DNA from 2 places in the Maridesulfovibrio sp. genome. Region 2 is predicted to be linked to the other one. Evidence: predicted binding sites of a transcription regulator. Region 2 holds the regulator's gene; the other holds the start of a gene.

Region 1 (7,850 bases), 930 kb from region 2:
TTACGGTCACAAAGTCCTTGAGCATTTTCAGTCCCACATACATCTGCATGTCCTCCAGAGTCCGGCAATAGTCCGGTGCGTAAAAAAGTTTAATTGAAATACCCACACCCCATACCCAAGCTTTCGCGCACTTGCAAGGAATGCCCTCGTCTGCGGATATTTTTTACTTTATCATAACGACGACCAAAAACACTCTATCATATAGATGAAATATAAATGCTGTTCACCGTGTCACCATAGTTATACATTTATGCGCTAAAGCACCTTGCCCCTGTTAATTTTTTGGGTTAGTCCAAAATCCATGCACGAAATGTCAATAGCGCAAAGTATACTTGCAATCATTGAAGAGGAAATGGAAAAGCAACCCGGTGCCAGCCTCAAGAAAGTTGTGGTAGGTAACGGAGCGCTTGCTGGAGTAGTCTCTGATGCTCTTACTTTCGGCTGGGAAGCGGTTACCGTGGGAACATCCCTGCAAGGCTCTGTTCTGGAAGTAAACGAAATTCCCATCAAAGTCCGCTGCGGCGGGTGTAAACACGAATTTTTCCCCGAAGACAAACTTTACATGAATTGCCCGGAATGCGGTCTGGAAATTGGTCATGAAGTTCTTCAGGGCAAGGAATTGCAAATCGAAAGCATTGAGATTGACGATTAACCTTAAGGAGTTGGAAATGGGTGAAATCCCTGTGGTACGCAATATTCTGGAAGCAAATGACAGAATTGCCGATGAACTGAAACAGTTTTTCAAAGAAAAAAATATTCTTTGCCTCAACCTCATGAGCTCACCCGGGTCCGGTAAAACCAGCCTATTGGAAAAGACCCTCGCGGACCTCAAAGATGAATTCAAGATGGCGGTTATCGAAGGAGACCTGCAAACCGATAACGATGCTCGCAGAGTAGCCGCTACCGGAGCACAGGCTGTACAGATTAACACCGAAGGCGGATGCCATCTCAACTCCAGCCAGGTTAAGGAAGCTCTTTCCCTGATTGATCTCGAAGGGGTGGATATCCTTTTCGTAGAAAATGTGGGCAACCTCGTATGTCCCGCCGAATTCAACGTAGGTGAAGACCACAAAATCACTCTGCTTACTGTAACGGAAGGGGATGATAAACCTGAGAAATATCCCCTCATGTTTCACATTTCATCAGTGATGATCCTCAACAAAATAGATCTTCTGCCCTACGTGGATTTCGACCTTGAAAAAGCGCAGCAGCATGCGCGCAAGCTCAATGCCGACATCGCCCTCTTCCCCCTCTCCTGCCGCACCCGCGAAGGATTGGAAGGGTGGTACGAATGGCTCCGCAAGGCCCGCGAAGCTAAGAAATAATAAAAGCCTCCGGCGGCCCTGCCGGGGGTTTTAGAGCTTTTTGCAAAAGGGAGTCCAGAGGGAAAAAACTTATACATAAGTTTTCCCCTCTGGCCGCCGGAGGAATAGATATCATGAAATTCCCCAGTAATCTGCCTTGCTCTGCTGTCCTTGACTCCCTTGCAGACGGGGTCTTCACGGTAGACCGGGATTGGAACATCACTTTCTTCAACGAAGCGGCCAGCCGGATTACCGGTATTCCCGCCGAAGAAGCAGTGGGGGCCAAATGCTGGGATGTGTTCCACTCCAGTCTCTGCGACGGGGACTGCGCCCTGCGGTCCTGCCTGAACGATTGCGGACGAATCTCCAACAAATCCATATTCTTCATTCACGCGGATGGCCGCAAGGTGCCTGTATCCATCAGCGCCGCACCGCTCGTTGATGCACAGGGACGCACACTTGGTGGAGTGGAAAGCTTCCGGGACCTGACGGATATCCAGATGATCCGCCGTGAAGTCGAGGACTCATGGCGCTTTGAAGACATCATCGGTAAAAGCGAAAAACTTGGCAAAGTTTTCACCATACTGCCGCAGGTCAGCAAAAGTGAAGCAACGGTTCTGCTACTAGGTGAATCCGGCACCGGTAAGGAATTGTTCGCCCGGGCTATCCATAATTTAAGTGAACGCAAGCACGGCCCCTTTGTTGCAGTAAACTGCGGCGCCCTGCCCGACAATCTTCTTGAGTCCGAACTTTTCGGTTACAAAGCAGGAGCCTTTACTGATGCCCGCAAGGATAAAGCCGGTCGTTTTGAACTGGCCGCCGGCGGTACCATCTTTCTTGATGAAATCGGGGACATGCCGGCTAAACTGCAAGTGAAGCTGCTGCGGGTGTTGCAGGAAAAAACCTTTGAACCTCTGGGCGCGGTCGAAAGCGTGAAGGCTAATGTACGCATTGTAGCCGCCACCAACAAAAATCTGGCCGACCTGGTGGACCAAGGACAATTCAGGCAGGATCTCTATTACCGCTTAAATGTTGTTACGCTGAATCTCCCCGCACTCAAAGACCGGGTAGAAGACATCCCTCTACTGATCAACCATTTCGTCAACAGACTTAATGCCCTGCAGGGCAAGGATATCGACGGCATTTCCGAAGACACCCTGCATATCCTCATGCGCCATCCGTATCCCGGTAATGTTCGCGAACTGGAGAACATTCTTGAATTCGCCTTTATTCTCTGCCCTTCCGGCTTTATTCAGGTAGAACACCTGCCCGAATATCTACAACCCAAAGCCAAAGACAATACGCCAGACGCCGATATGCCCATGACCATGGAAGAAGTAAAATGTATGGCCGTTCGCCGTGCATTAGAACGCAATAACGGGAAAAAAATGGCAACCTGCCGCGAGCTGGGAATATCCAAAGACACCCTGCGGCGCACCATCTCCCGCTGCGACAAACTGGACGCATAATTAGTCCGTCATCTCATCTTTTCGGCTAAATATGAGCCGAAACACGCTTCCCCTCTCACTCTACCATTAGATAATATACTGAATTAACTTGCGTTAATATTCATGGCACAGACTATGCCTATTGTATTGCCATGAGAAGATACGAAGGACGCGATAACAATTCTACACTGCTTTGTTTAGCCTGTTATGGAGACAGGCTGGCCTCCGTATTCGACAATGCACCGGAACTTAAGCTGTTCCGGATGGAAGACAATAAAATTTGCCCCGCAGGTTACCTATCCCTTCCCTCAAAAGACCCAAAGGACAGGACATCCGCCATTATGACCTGCGGGGCAACGTTTTTAATATGTGGCGCAATATGCGGTTGCACCATGAATGAAATGGAACAGGCCGGAGTCAGAGTCATTCCCTGGATAAGCGGAATGATCGATGATGTGCTCACGGCCTATCAACAGAACTGTCTGGAAAATCTTGTAATGCCCGGTTGCCGAGGCAGAGGCAGATGCGGACAGGGAAACAGAGGAGTCAGGGGCAGAAGGAACGCGCAGGAAAATATTAATCCCGGCGGACCGTCCTTGAACTCGGTAGCAAAGGAGTAAATAATATGAAAATAGCCATCAGCTGTCAGGGCAACGATCTCAATGGTGAAATCGACCCGCGTTTCGGTCGCGCAAAAGGTTTTCTGATCTGCGACACCGATGCCGATACTCAGGAATACGTTGATAACACTCAAAATCTTAACGCCGCTCAGGGTGCCGGAATTCAGGCAGCTCAAAACGTAGCTGCAACAGGAGCAAAGGCGGTTCTGACCGGACATGTTGGCCCTAAAGCCTTCACCGCGCTCGATAAAGGTTCAATCAAGGTCTATCTCATTGAAGAAGGAACCGTCGCCAAGGCTCTGGCAGATTTCAAAGCCGGTAAGCTTGAAGCTGCCGCCGATGCCGACAAACCCGGGCACTGGTAAAATTTCCACATACCGTTCAGTCATGTCTTTTCTCCTCTCCCTTGCTCTGCGGGCATGACTGAACAATTTACCAGCATTGACAAGTCTGGTTCACGTCTTATTTTACCATGAAATGTCTACTGTAACAGATTGAAAAAATCTGTTTTTTATAATGACAACCCCCTCTTCAAGACGAGGGGCAGGAGATTGATATATGAGCGATCACGCATGCGGAAGCTGCTCTTCCTCCGGGTCCGGATGTTCCTCCGGTTGTTCTGAAGGATGCAGCCCTGAAGATATGAAGCTGAATAAAGCCCTTTCCAGAATTAAACACAAGATCGTGGTTATTTCCGGTAAAGGCGGAGTTGGTAAAAGTACTGTGGCAACAAACATCGCAGTGGCTCTTTCCCTCGCAGGGAAACAGGTAGGACTGCTTGATGTTGATGTACACGGCCCCAGTGTTCCCCGACTGCTCAGTCTTGAAAACGAAAAGCCGCACATCGGCCATGAAGTGATTGAACCCATCTCCTGGTCCAGCAATCTCTGGGTCATGTCTCTGGGCTTTATGCTGCCCAGCAAAGATGATCCGGTCATCTGGCGCGGTCCGGTAAAAATCGGCCTGATCAAGCAGTTTGTGCAGGACGTAGCCTGGAACGACCTAGATTTCCTCGTAGTAGACTGCCCTCCGGGAACCGGAGATGAACCTCTTTCCGCCCTGCAGACCCTTGGAACCGACGCTCAGGCTGTTATCGTGACCACCCCTCAGGGCGTGGCGGTTGATGATGTTCGTCGCTCTGTAAACTTCTGCAAGCAGGTCGGTAACCCTGTTCTCGGTATTGTTGAGAACATGAGCGGATTCGTCTGCCCCGACTGTGGTAGCATACATAATATTTTCAATTCCGGTGGCGGTGAAGAACTTGCCAAGGAAACCGGTGTAAAATTCCTCGGACGTATTCCTCTTGATCCGGAAGTGGGACGTTCCGGTGATGAAGGTTACCCAATCATCCGCACCGACCATGAAGGTCCTACCGGCAAGGCATTGAATACCATCATCAAACCGATGTTGAATCTCACTGAAACATTACAGGAGAACAATGAAATGCCTAAACCCGATGAGTTTGAAGCCAAAAACGGCATGGTGCGCATCGCAGTTCCCGTTGCAGCAGGTAAGCTTTGCATGCATTTCGGTCATTGTGAGCAGTTTGCTATCATGGATGTGGATGTTGCCTCCAAGGGTATCGTCGCAACCAACATGGAAACTCCCCCGCCCCACGAACCGGGCGTACTTCCCAAGTGGATCGCCGATCAAGGCGTTCAATTGGTACTGGCCGGCGGCATGGGATCCAGAGCACAGTCCCTATTCACTGATGCCGGCGTGAAAGTCATTGTCGGTTCTCCTGCTGAAGCACCTGAAAACGTTGTCTCCAGCTACCTCGCAGGCACCCTTGAAACAGGTGCTAACACCTGCGATCACTAAAAGAAATAAGTACATCTACCGTACATCTTGAACCGAAACAGCCTGTGGGAGTATCCTGCAGGCTGTTTTGATTTTTAGAGTATCTATTTCAGATCGATGACTCTCTGTACAGCTATCTTCCCGTTACGGAAAGTCGAGATGATCACATCTTTATCGGGGTCACCGTTGTCGTTATAATCGAAAGTTCCGGTCACTCCCTGAAATGGCGGCATATCCACCAGAGCATCGTGGATTGCCACGGGATTAAGCGACCCGGCTATTTTGGCTGAGGCAAAAAGACTCGTTACCGCGTCATAAGTCAGGGCCTCAAGCTCAGTTGGATCGGCCCCATTTTCTTTTCGGTAGCTTTTTTCAAATGAAGCCGCACCGCGAATGGGCGAATTCAAAATCCAATGGTCGGTGTAGTAGCTGTTTTTAAAAAGAGGATTTCGCTGCAATTCTATCGAGTCCCACGAATCACTGCCCATGAGAATCCCTTTGAATCCCAGTTTGCGAGCCTGAGCGACCTGTAACTGAACCGCCTTGGTATTATTCGGAAGGAAAAGAATCCGGGCACCGGAATCAATTATCTTTTTCAGCTGGACAGAGAAATCACGCTGACCGCTCTTAAAATTTTCAAATGCCACGACCCGTCCGCCGCTATTCTGGTAATCGTCCCTAAATATACGGGCCAGTTCAGAACTGTAGGGACTGGCGGAAGCGAAAAGTATTCCTACATCCTTTTGCCCCAGATCCTGCTTTACAAAGAGAGCCAGTGCTTGCCCCTGAACATTATTGGTATAGGAAACACGGAAAGAATATTTAAAGGATGTAAGCCTGTTGGTTCCGGCTACAGGTGTGATGAAAGGAACCTTGTGTTGCTCACACACCTCTGCGACAGCCAAAGCCACTTTACTGCTAGCCGCTCCGACGATAGCTGAGACTTTATCCTTTTCTATCAGCCGGGTTGCGACTTTGGCGGCAATTACCGGATCTCCGTTACTATCCGCCGGAATAAGTTTTACTGTATATGATCGGCCGCCAAGCGTGAGTCCTCCGTCCCGGTTGACTTTATTTGCTCCGTAGCGAGCGGCGGTAACTATATAATTGCCCTTTCTGAAAAGCTCTCCGCTGGTGACCGCAACTATCCCGACCTTGAATTCCCCGGCCAATTTATCCTTCGAGCATCCGGCGCTGAAACAAAGGATAAGAATCAATACAGAAAGTACCGGGATGAGCCTGAATATTTTCATGTAGATCTCCGCTATTGCAATGCCAACAGATTGAGGCAAAATAAAAGGCGATCCAAGGACCGCCTTTTGAACGTCCGGCTAGATACCGGCCATACAGTTATAAAGCTCTTCGCTCACTTCAATACGGACGATACCGTCTTCGATGTAAACGCGGATATTGTTTTCAGGAATCAGGGCCATATCCATAGCCACTTCCACCCATTTACTCCTGAGTTCTGCCGGATCAACATCCTTAAGAGGATGACTTTCTGCTACTTTCCACGACATGTTATATCTCCCGTTTATTATTTTTTATATGTCCTCGGATTCATCCCCAGAAGACAAAAAACTTCATACGTAATAGTCTGCCACCATCCGGCCAAGTCTTCCGCGCTGATGCGTCCTTCGCCCTCGCCGCCAAGCAGGTAAACAGAATCACCGAATTTCACATCCTCAATATGACTTACATCGACTATGCACAGCTGCATGCAGACCCGGCCAAGAATCCTGGCCCGTTTCCCATGAATACAGACCTGCCCGGCATTGGAAAGCCCGCGGCTGTATCCATCCGCATATCCAGCGCAAACAACTGCCACAGTCATATCGCGCTCTGCTGTGTAGGTGCAGCCATAGCTGATGGCCTGTCCCTTCTTAAGCTTGCGTACAGATGCGACCTTGGTGCGTACCTGCATGGCAGGTTTCAGATCGTTCCCCGCTTCACTCCACTTTGTTCCCAGTAAAGGGTTGGAGCCGTACATGGCGATACCTCCGCGCTGAGCGGAATAGTGAAGCTGATCATGAACAAGTATTCCGGCGGAGTTGGCAAGTGAAGCCTCCAATTCGTAACCGGCATTACCAAGGCGCTGCAAAATATCTGAAAAAGTTCCCGCCTGCTTGGAGATGTATCCCTCGTAAGCCGGATCATCAGAAGTGGCAAGATGAGAACTGGCCAGAACCGGACTGACTTCCGGATTTTTCTTCAGCCAGTCAATAAGGTCATCAATTTCGTGAACACCGAATCCAAGCCGGGACATGCCGGTATCGAACTTAAGGCAGATTTCAACACGACGTCCTTGTGCAGAAGCCACGCCGGTCAGCATTTCCAGCTGCTCAAATTCTCCTATGAACGGAATGATGCTGCTCTGGAACGCATTAAAACAATCTTCCTCGTTCAGCGGTCCAAGCAGAGAAATTATTCTTTTTGAGCAGCCGCTTTTTCTTAGCTGCATTCCTTCACCCACTGTACCGACAGCAAATGTATCCGCGCCTTCTGCCTCAAGCGCGCGGGCAACTTCAAACAAGCCATGCCCGTAGGCATCGGCCTTGACCACTCCGTAGACATTGCTGCCTTTTTCACGCAGCAATCGATAGTTGTGACGAATGGCATTTAAATCAACTTCAACTTCAAAAGTATTATATGCGATAGTCATTTCAGACTCCGGTTGA
Region 2 (7,850 bases):
GAGTTGCAAATATCCTCTCAGCAGTTGCAACGGACCGGTGTCTCCCCCCGGTACAGCCTACGGCAATGGTCAGCCGGTAGCGCCCTTCCGACTCGTAAAGGGGAAGCACATATTGCAGGAAATCGAGATATTTCTCAATAAAAATTGAGCCCGGTTCTGAACCAAGTACGTAATCCGAGATAGCCCTATCCTGCCCGGACAGAGGACGAAGCTCTTCCTCAAAATAAGGATTGGGTAAAAAGCGAAGATCCATGACCATATCCGCGGCAGTAGGAACATCGTGCTTAAAGCCGAAAGACATGACGTGAACACGTAATCCGCGCGGCCTTTCACTCAATTCAGCCCACTTTTCCTGAATCCTGCGGCGCAGGTCGTGTATGGAATAGGTAGTGGTATCAATGACCAGATCAGCCTGGTTCCGAACAGCTTCAAGGATAGCTTTTTCCTGCTCCAACGCCTGCTCAAGCCCGAAATCTCTGGATTCAAGCGGATGAAGACGACGAGTAGTGGCATACCTGCGCACCAATTCCGGTAAACGGGCTTCAAGAAAAAGAATGCTGGGACAGTATCCCATTTTGGTTAATTCTTCACGGGTACTTTCCCAGTCGCTGCTGAACTCCAGCTGACGGAGGTCCATGCCCAATACAATCCCCCGGTAGGCATTATCACGGGTATTAAAAAGCTCAACCAGACGTGAAAGCATTCCCGCCGGGAGTCCGTCCACACAGAAGAAACGCAAATCCTCAAAAACTTTTAAAACCGTAGATTTACCAGCACCGGACAACCCGGTAACAACAATCACTGGAAACGGATCATCAGCAGATACCACTTTGTCCTCCTTAAATTGCAGCCTACAAAAAAAATTAGCAATGACCTGAGTTCATTGCTAATGTGTATATTTTAAATTTTCAAATTGGTTCGGGCTTATGCTATGCCGAGGAGTCGGAGCAATTCCTCCTTATCCCCGGTTTCTATAAAAGCCTGCCGGAAGGCCTCATCTTTGAGCTGCCTTGAAATCTGCGCCAGTACCTTTAAATGGGTACCGGCCCCCTGCTCGGGGGCCAGCACCATAAAGAATATCTTACACGGCTGCATGTCCAGAGATTCAAAGTCAACCCCTGCGCTTGAGCGGCCGACGACAACAACAATCTCTTCAATGCTGTCCAATTTTCCGTGGGGGATGGCTATGCCATCCCCTATTCCTGTTGTTCCAAGTTTTTCACGATCATTGAGGACCTTGAGCGAGTTCTCCACATCAATATCGAGACCTGCGTCCTTGAGTGTAGAAACCATCTCTTCCAGAACTCCACCCTTATCAGTGGCCTGCAGTTCATAGACAACAAGATCCTTCGCCAGATTATCAGATATATTCATCAGTTAGTATCCCGGGTCAATTAAGCCGAAATCGCCGTTATTGCGACGGTAAATTACATTTATAGCTTCGTTATCCGCATTACGGAAAACGAGGAATTCATGGTCAAGGGTCTGCAGCTGTTCTGCTGCTTCATCAATAGTCATAGGCTTCGGAACAAAGGAGTCAGACTCCACAATTACAGGTTCCCTATACTCAGCCTCACCATAACTGAGGATGTCCATACGGGCGGGAGCACTATCCTTACGCCTGTGACTCCTCGTCTTTTCATTCGCACGACGAAGCTGAGATTCAAGCTTGTCCAGAACCATATCCACGGTAGAATACATGTCTTCGGACACTTCGTAAGCAGATACATGCAAATGGTCGGAAGTCAAAACAACTTCCGCAACATGCCTGAACTTATCCACTGACAGCTTAACCTGCATGTCAGTATTGTCAGGGTTGCTTACATACTTTACCAACTTGGAGAAACGGCTGTTTGCATATTCCTTAAGATGTTCGGATGCGTCGAAATTCTTAAAAGTAAATGCTACGTTCATAGAGAGCCTCCTTAGTAAAGGGTGAATATGCTTTAATTTCTCCGACTGCTAGAATACTTTTTTCCTCTTGGACGAGGAGAGTATTCCCATTGCAGTCCTATACTTGGCCACGGTCCTTCTTGCGATATTGACTTCCAGCTTCTCTTTGAGAATCTCAGCGATCTTCTCGTCACTGAGTGGTTTCTTTCCGTCTTCTTCACTGATCAATTTCTTGATCGTCGCCTTGACGGACTCGGAACCGACCTGAGATCCGTCATCCAGACCGAGAGCACTATTGAAAAAGAACTTTAGTTCATAAATTCCATGCGGAGTCGAAACATACTTATTTGTTGTGATCCGGCTCACAGTGGATTCATGCATTTCGATGTCTTCAGCCACCTCTTTAAGGATAAGCGGTTTAAGCTTGGTAACACCTTGAGCGAAAAACTCGCGCTGAAATCTCACTATGGATTCTAAAACCTTATACAAAGTACGCTGCCGCTGATACAGGCTCTTCATCAGCCATTGTGCGGAGCGCATCTTGTCTTGAAAATATTCCTTGTCGTCTCCCTTGGTTGATGCCAGCGTCTCCACATAAAATGCATTCATCTGCAGTTTGGGAAGACCATCTTCATTAAGCACGATGACAAAATCACCGTCATATTCATAAACATAAGCATCCGGGCTGACATAGAAAGAGTCTCCGCTTGAAAAACTTGCTCCGGGCAGAGGATCAAGCGTCTGCATCAGGTCAAGATAACTCTTCAAATCCTCCATGCTGAGCTTGAATTTACGTGCCAGCGGCTTATAGCGCTTCTTTTCAAGATCATCCAGATGATCCCGGACCAGTGAGACCAGAATAGGATCATCGTCAAGTTTCAAGGCCTCGAGCTGAATAAGCAGACATTCCTGCGGAGTCCGCGCAGCCACACCGACCGGATCGAAACGCTGGATGCGGTGAAGAACCTTTTCTACGTCTTCGATTTCAGCGTAACATGTTTCGCAGACATCTTCCAAGTCAATCCGTAAAAAACCACCAGAGCTTAAATTGCCTATAAGACACTCGCCGACAACTCGTTCTTCAGCAGTAAAATCAGAAAGACTCATCTGCCAATGAAGGTGTCCTTCAAGAGAAGCAGCCTTGGTCAGACGGGCTTCAAAGGAAGTACCCTCTTCATAAGACTCCGACTCACGAGAAGCGGACTGTTTGGAGGTGCTGGAAAATTCTCCGAGATAATTCTCCCACTCGGCCTCCTTGGAAATCTGAGCCTCTTCCGCCGTAGCGGTTCCTGCTTCAGCGTCAGCGGCATCGGTTCTTTCCGCCGCTTCAGCTTCTTCAAGGATAGGATTCTCCATCAGTTCCTGATGAACGGTATCCATCAGCTCTAGACGGGAAAGCTGCAACAACTTGATCGCCTGCTGCAACTGGGGAGTCATCACCAGCTGTTGCGTAAGCTTTAATTGTTGTCTTAGTTCCAATCCCATATATTCAGGCCACCTTGTAATATATTCTCAAATTCATTTCATTTCAGTCAGTTGCACACTGAAGCAATAAAAAAAATAATCTTTTATCCCCCAGCCTTGATTTAACTATGCCACATCCATTTGCAACATGCAACAAAGACCTCTGAATTATCTGATATTTATGGATTTTTTACACAAAATTTTTGCGCATGAAAAAAGTGTACCAATGTTCGGGCAGACTGTAAATCAACAAAGACTAAATTAATCAAACTTTGATAAAAAAAGCCGGAATTCATAAAAGAATCCCGGCTGATAAATCACATATTTCAGTAGCGCAGCTAAAGACTGAAACTGTCTCCAAGATATAATCTGCGCGCCTTGGTGTTTTTGACAATATTTTCCGGCGAGCCGTTAAGAATCACACGGCCTTCGTAGACAAGATAAGCCCGGTCACAGATTGATAAAGTTTCACGCACGTTATGATCCGAGATAAGAATTCCCAGCCCCATATCCTTCAGCGTGGAGATAATATCCTGAATATCAATGACTGCGATAGGATCGATCCCGGCAAAAGGCTCATCAAGCAGAATAAATTTAGGGTTGTTGATCATGGCCCGCGCAATTTCCAGACGACGCCGTTCACCACCGGAAAGATACATGGCCTTCTGGTCTGCCAAACGCAGAATCCCAAGCTGATCCAAGAGTTCATCCGCCCTCTTGGGCACTTCTTTACCTGACAGCCCGGTATGCTCGATGATGATCTCAAGGTTCTTGCGAACAGAAAGTTTTCTGAAAATTGAACTTTCCTGCGGCAGATAACTGAGCCCGAGACGAGCCCGCTCATGCAGAGGCAGACGGGTTATCTGCTGTTTATTGAAATAAACTTCCCCGGAAGTTGGCTTCACCACCCCCACAAGCATATAAAAAGTAGTGGTTTTACCTGCTCCATTAGGCCCGAGCAGCCCCACGACCTCGCCCTCGCGCACGGTCAAACCTATTCCGCGGACAACCTCTTTGGGCCCGTAATTCTTGACCAGTTTTTTGGCGATAATCGAAGACATATATTTCCCTTTTGATGCGCGTCGCGCTTTTGATTGTATCGCCTACGGAGACACATTTTTCGGGGTATAGAAAATAGCCTCAATGGGCTTATTGCCGCCGACCACCTCTGCCCGGTTATCCTTCAGGTAAAATTTAATCTCATCACCCTGAATATTATTAGGCCCGTCCTGCAACTCGGCATTACCATTCATATAAATGATAGAATCGCCAACTACGTAGGTAAGCTTATCGCACTTGCCATTACGTTTCTTCATTACAACCTTGACGTTACCCCCGGCCACAATCTTCTTGATCTTATCCTGGGTATCGGAGAGGGAATCACCGTCAGGACGAAGGTATGCTGTAAGGGTATCGGATGTGAGAGTCACATCAAGCCGGACAACCTTCACATTGCCGGCGAAAGTAATACGGTTGCGATTTTCGCTGAAAGTCATTTTAGTGGAGGTAATCTTGATGGGAACTTCATCCGGGCCGCCCGGAACACGTTTTTTGAGCGGCTTTTCCTTTTTGACAACCGGAGCGTCGGCTTTAAGGTAAGTACCGTAAACATAGCCCACACGTTTGAGCTTATCATCTTTTCCGGATTTGAAAACGGGATACCATTTGCCCTCTTCCTGCCCTACAGTCACAGCTTCACCCAAATCCAGTTTATCAACAATAAGTGATTTGGCATTCGGCTCGGAGCGGACATTGAGCACCGCAGTGGAATACAGGACCTTGGTCTTTACCGGAGCAACCAAAATTTCATCCATGGCTTCTTCCATGGCGGCCAGATCATTGTCCCGCTTCAGTTTCTGCTGATCCTTTCTTTCTTTTTCAGCCTTAATTTCGGCCTTGCGGGCATCAATCCCCGCCATCTGGGCCTTTTCCAGATTTTTAGGATAAGGCGCAAGAAACGGTCCCCATGCGTAACCCCAAACCGGTGTATCGTCCTTTACAATAGTATCGATACGGTAAAGCTCGTACATACCGCCCTTCTCCGCACCTACCTGAGCACGAAAACCGGGATTAAGAATACCTACGGCCTTGGAAGTGGCTACAGGTTTTTCAATCACATTAATCCGGCGGACGGCATACCTTATCCGGGCGTTGTCATTAACTATATCAATGGCGGATTGCTTTACATAACCGAGGGCATCAGCCTCACTGACAACTTTTGCATCTCCCTTGAAAACAGCATACCAGCCATCCCGGAGAAACCCGACCTTGATCTTATCCCCGGACTTAAGCATACCTGCGGTGGAAGATTTTACAGTACGTTCCAGATAAAATTTAAGATCTTTACCAACGTACCGCACATCCCCCCAATCAACGAAGGGGCCGTTTTCGGGGGCCGGTACAACTATTTTTCCGGAAACATAACCGACAGGACTCATATTTTTAGCATCTGAAACAGGATAAACCGGATACCAGCTTCCCTGAACCTTGCCGACCATAAACTTTTCAGCCGGCGAAAGCACCCAGACCACCGGAGACTTCAAGTCAGGATTTGCACGGACATTGGCTATAGTCCGGGAAATTTTAACATCGGATTTATCATAGGCGAGAGCAGTGGTGCTGCCTGAAACAAAGGCCAGAAAAAACAGCACGCACAGAAAAACCGGAGAAAGAAAAACAAGTACGGACCTGCCGCGCAAAAATGAAATATTTTCAAATAATTTTATCAAATGAATGCTCGCTTCTATTGAGGCATTACCACCATGTCCGGTGAAATCAGGGCTTCCATTCCGTCTTCAATCATTATTTCACGAGTGATTAGATCTACCTTGACCCGATTGGAGGTAATATAAACAGACGGACTCTGTACCTTCACATTCCCTTCCAGAAAAAGCAGATTATCCTTGGGCTTAAAATCAAGACGATCAGCCACGAGGCCCATATCGCCATAATTTCCTTCCACATGATCCCAGAGCTTAAGTCCATGACCTTTCTGGCTTACCTCACCGTGCAAGGCACTGACAAAAACTTCTTTACGGTCCCGTCCAAGATAGTATGTAACCCGGGGTTTATCAGCAATAACCAGACCTTTTTCCTGATCATAATCCGCGCTCCCCGCCCGGAGAACCCATTCGATATCTCCGCCTGTTCCCTGAATAAGCTCAATTTCCTCAGCAGAAATATCGGACTGATTCTGGTTAGCCACCAGCGGACTCTCCACCACGCCACGGGCCATATGCGGAAAAGTTCCGTATTTTTTGCCCAGCAGGGTTCCGCTGCAAAGCCCTAAAAAAAGGGCCAGTATCAAATTTAAAATTAAGCCTAGACGGCCCATCTAGTCTGCCCACTCTTTCCAGATTTCGCTTAACTTGCCCTGTGCGTCAAGGATAAACGAAACAGCTTCACGTACAGCGCCATGCCCGCCTTCACGGCTGGAAATCCACTTTGATATACCACAAATTTCAGGCTGAGCATTCTTCACCGCCATGGGCAATCCAACACGAAGCATTACCGGAGCGTCGATCCAGTCATCACCTATGTAGGCGACCTCGGCATCTTTTAGTCCCTTGTCCTTGAGCAGCTTTTCGTAAAAGGGCAATTTCTCACGCTGACCGGGATAGTAGTCGGTAATGCCCAGTTCGGAAACACGTTTTTCCACCGCGCCATGGTTAAGTCCGGTAATTACAGCCAGTTCAATTCCGGCCTTCTGAGCGAACTTAATTCCCAGACCGTCCTGTACGTTGAACCGCTTCATGACATTACCTTCATGGTCATAATAAAGACCACCGTCGGTAAGCACTCCGTCAACATCGAGAATGAGTAATTTAATATTTTCCGCACGCTGCCTAGCAGACATAATCCACGCTCCATGCCGCCATAAGATCTTTGATCAGGTCTTCGGCGCGATCAAGAGGCCAGCTGTTGGGCCCGTCACAAAGAGCACAGTCCGGATCTGGATGGGTTTCCATGAAGACACCGGATGCCCCCGCAGCCACAGCCGCCCGGGATAATACGGGCACAAACTCACGCTGACCGCCGGACTTACCGTCCAGTCCTCCCGGCAGCTGCACGGAATGAGTGGCATCAAAAACAACCGGGCAGCCGAGATCTTTCATTATCGCCATAGACCGCATATCTACTACAAGATTATTATAGCCGAAAGACGCCCCGCGTTCGGTAAGCCAGATACGTTCGTTTCCGGCCTCACGCAATTTACCAACAACATGACGCATGTCATGCGGAGCAAGAAACTGACCTTTTTTTACATTGATAACCCGGCCGGTATTGGCGGCGGCGACCAAAAGATCGGTCTGGCGGCACAAAAATGCGGGAATCTGAATGACGTCGGCCACTTCACCGACAGCCGCGGCCTGATCAGGAGTATGAATGTCGGTAACAACGGGAAGTCCTGTTTCATCCTTCACCCGCTGCAACCATTTAAGCCCTTCCTCCATGCCCGGCCCCCTGAATGAGGTAATAGAGGTCCGATTAGC

Evidence for each region. The regulator sigma-54, encoded in region 2, starts transcription at its own class of promoters, with help from an activator protein. The targets are predictions, from matches to a motif close to CTGGCACGGNNNNTGCTT.
Region 1: a site for sigma-54 is predicted at 2,876-2,893, ahead of ACKU35_RS01195 (NifB/NifX family molybdenum-iron cluster-binding protein). Genes of this name have one in related genera too.

The regions. Positions count from the first base shown of each region.
Region 1 covers NZ_OY780933.1:259,381-267,230, forward strand. The annotation lists gene ACKU35_RS01175 (CBS domain-containing protein) at 1-43, opposite strand, end outside; gene ACKU35_RS01180 (hydrogenase maturation nickel metallochaperone HypA) at 302-652, shown strand; gene hypB (hydrogenase nickel incorporation protein HypB) at 669-1,325, shown strand; gene ACKU35_RS01190 (sigma 54-interacting transcriptional regulator) at 1,439-2,773, shown strand; gene ACKU35_RS01195 (NifB/NifX family molybdenum-iron cluster-binding protein) at 2,905-3,372, shown strand; gene ACKU35_RS01200 (NifB/NifX family molybdenum-iron cluster-binding protein) at 3,378-3,737, shown strand; gene ACKU35_RS01205 (iron-sulfur cluster carrier protein MrpORP) at 3,931-5,193, shown strand; gene ACKU35_RS01210 (ABC transporter substrate-binding protein) at 5,277-6,425, opposite strand; gene ACKU35_RS01215 (hypothetical protein) at 6,504-6,692, opposite strand; gene alr (alanine racemase) at 6,710-7,834, opposite strand.
Region 2 covers NZ_OY780933.1:3,556,380-3,564,229, forward strand. The annotation lists gene rapZ (RNase adapter RapZ) at 1-829, opposite strand, end outside; gene ACKU35_RS15920 (fructose PTS transporter subunit IIA) at 925-1,374, opposite strand; gene hpf (ribosome hibernation-promoting factor, HPF/YfiA family) at 1,378-1,914, opposite strand; gene rpoN (RNA polymerase factor sigma-54) at 1,963-3,378, opposite strand; gene lptB (LPS export ABC transporter ATP-binding protein) at 3,696-4,418, opposite strand; gene ACKU35_RS15940 (LptA/OstA family protein) at 4,461-6,086, opposite strand; gene lptC (LPS export ABC transporter periplasmic protein LptC) at 6,101-6,691, opposite strand; gene ACKU35_RS15950 (HAD-IIIA family hydrolase) at 6,692-7,213, opposite strand; gene kdsA (3-deoxy-8-phosphooctulonate synthase) at 7,203-7,850, opposite strand, start outside.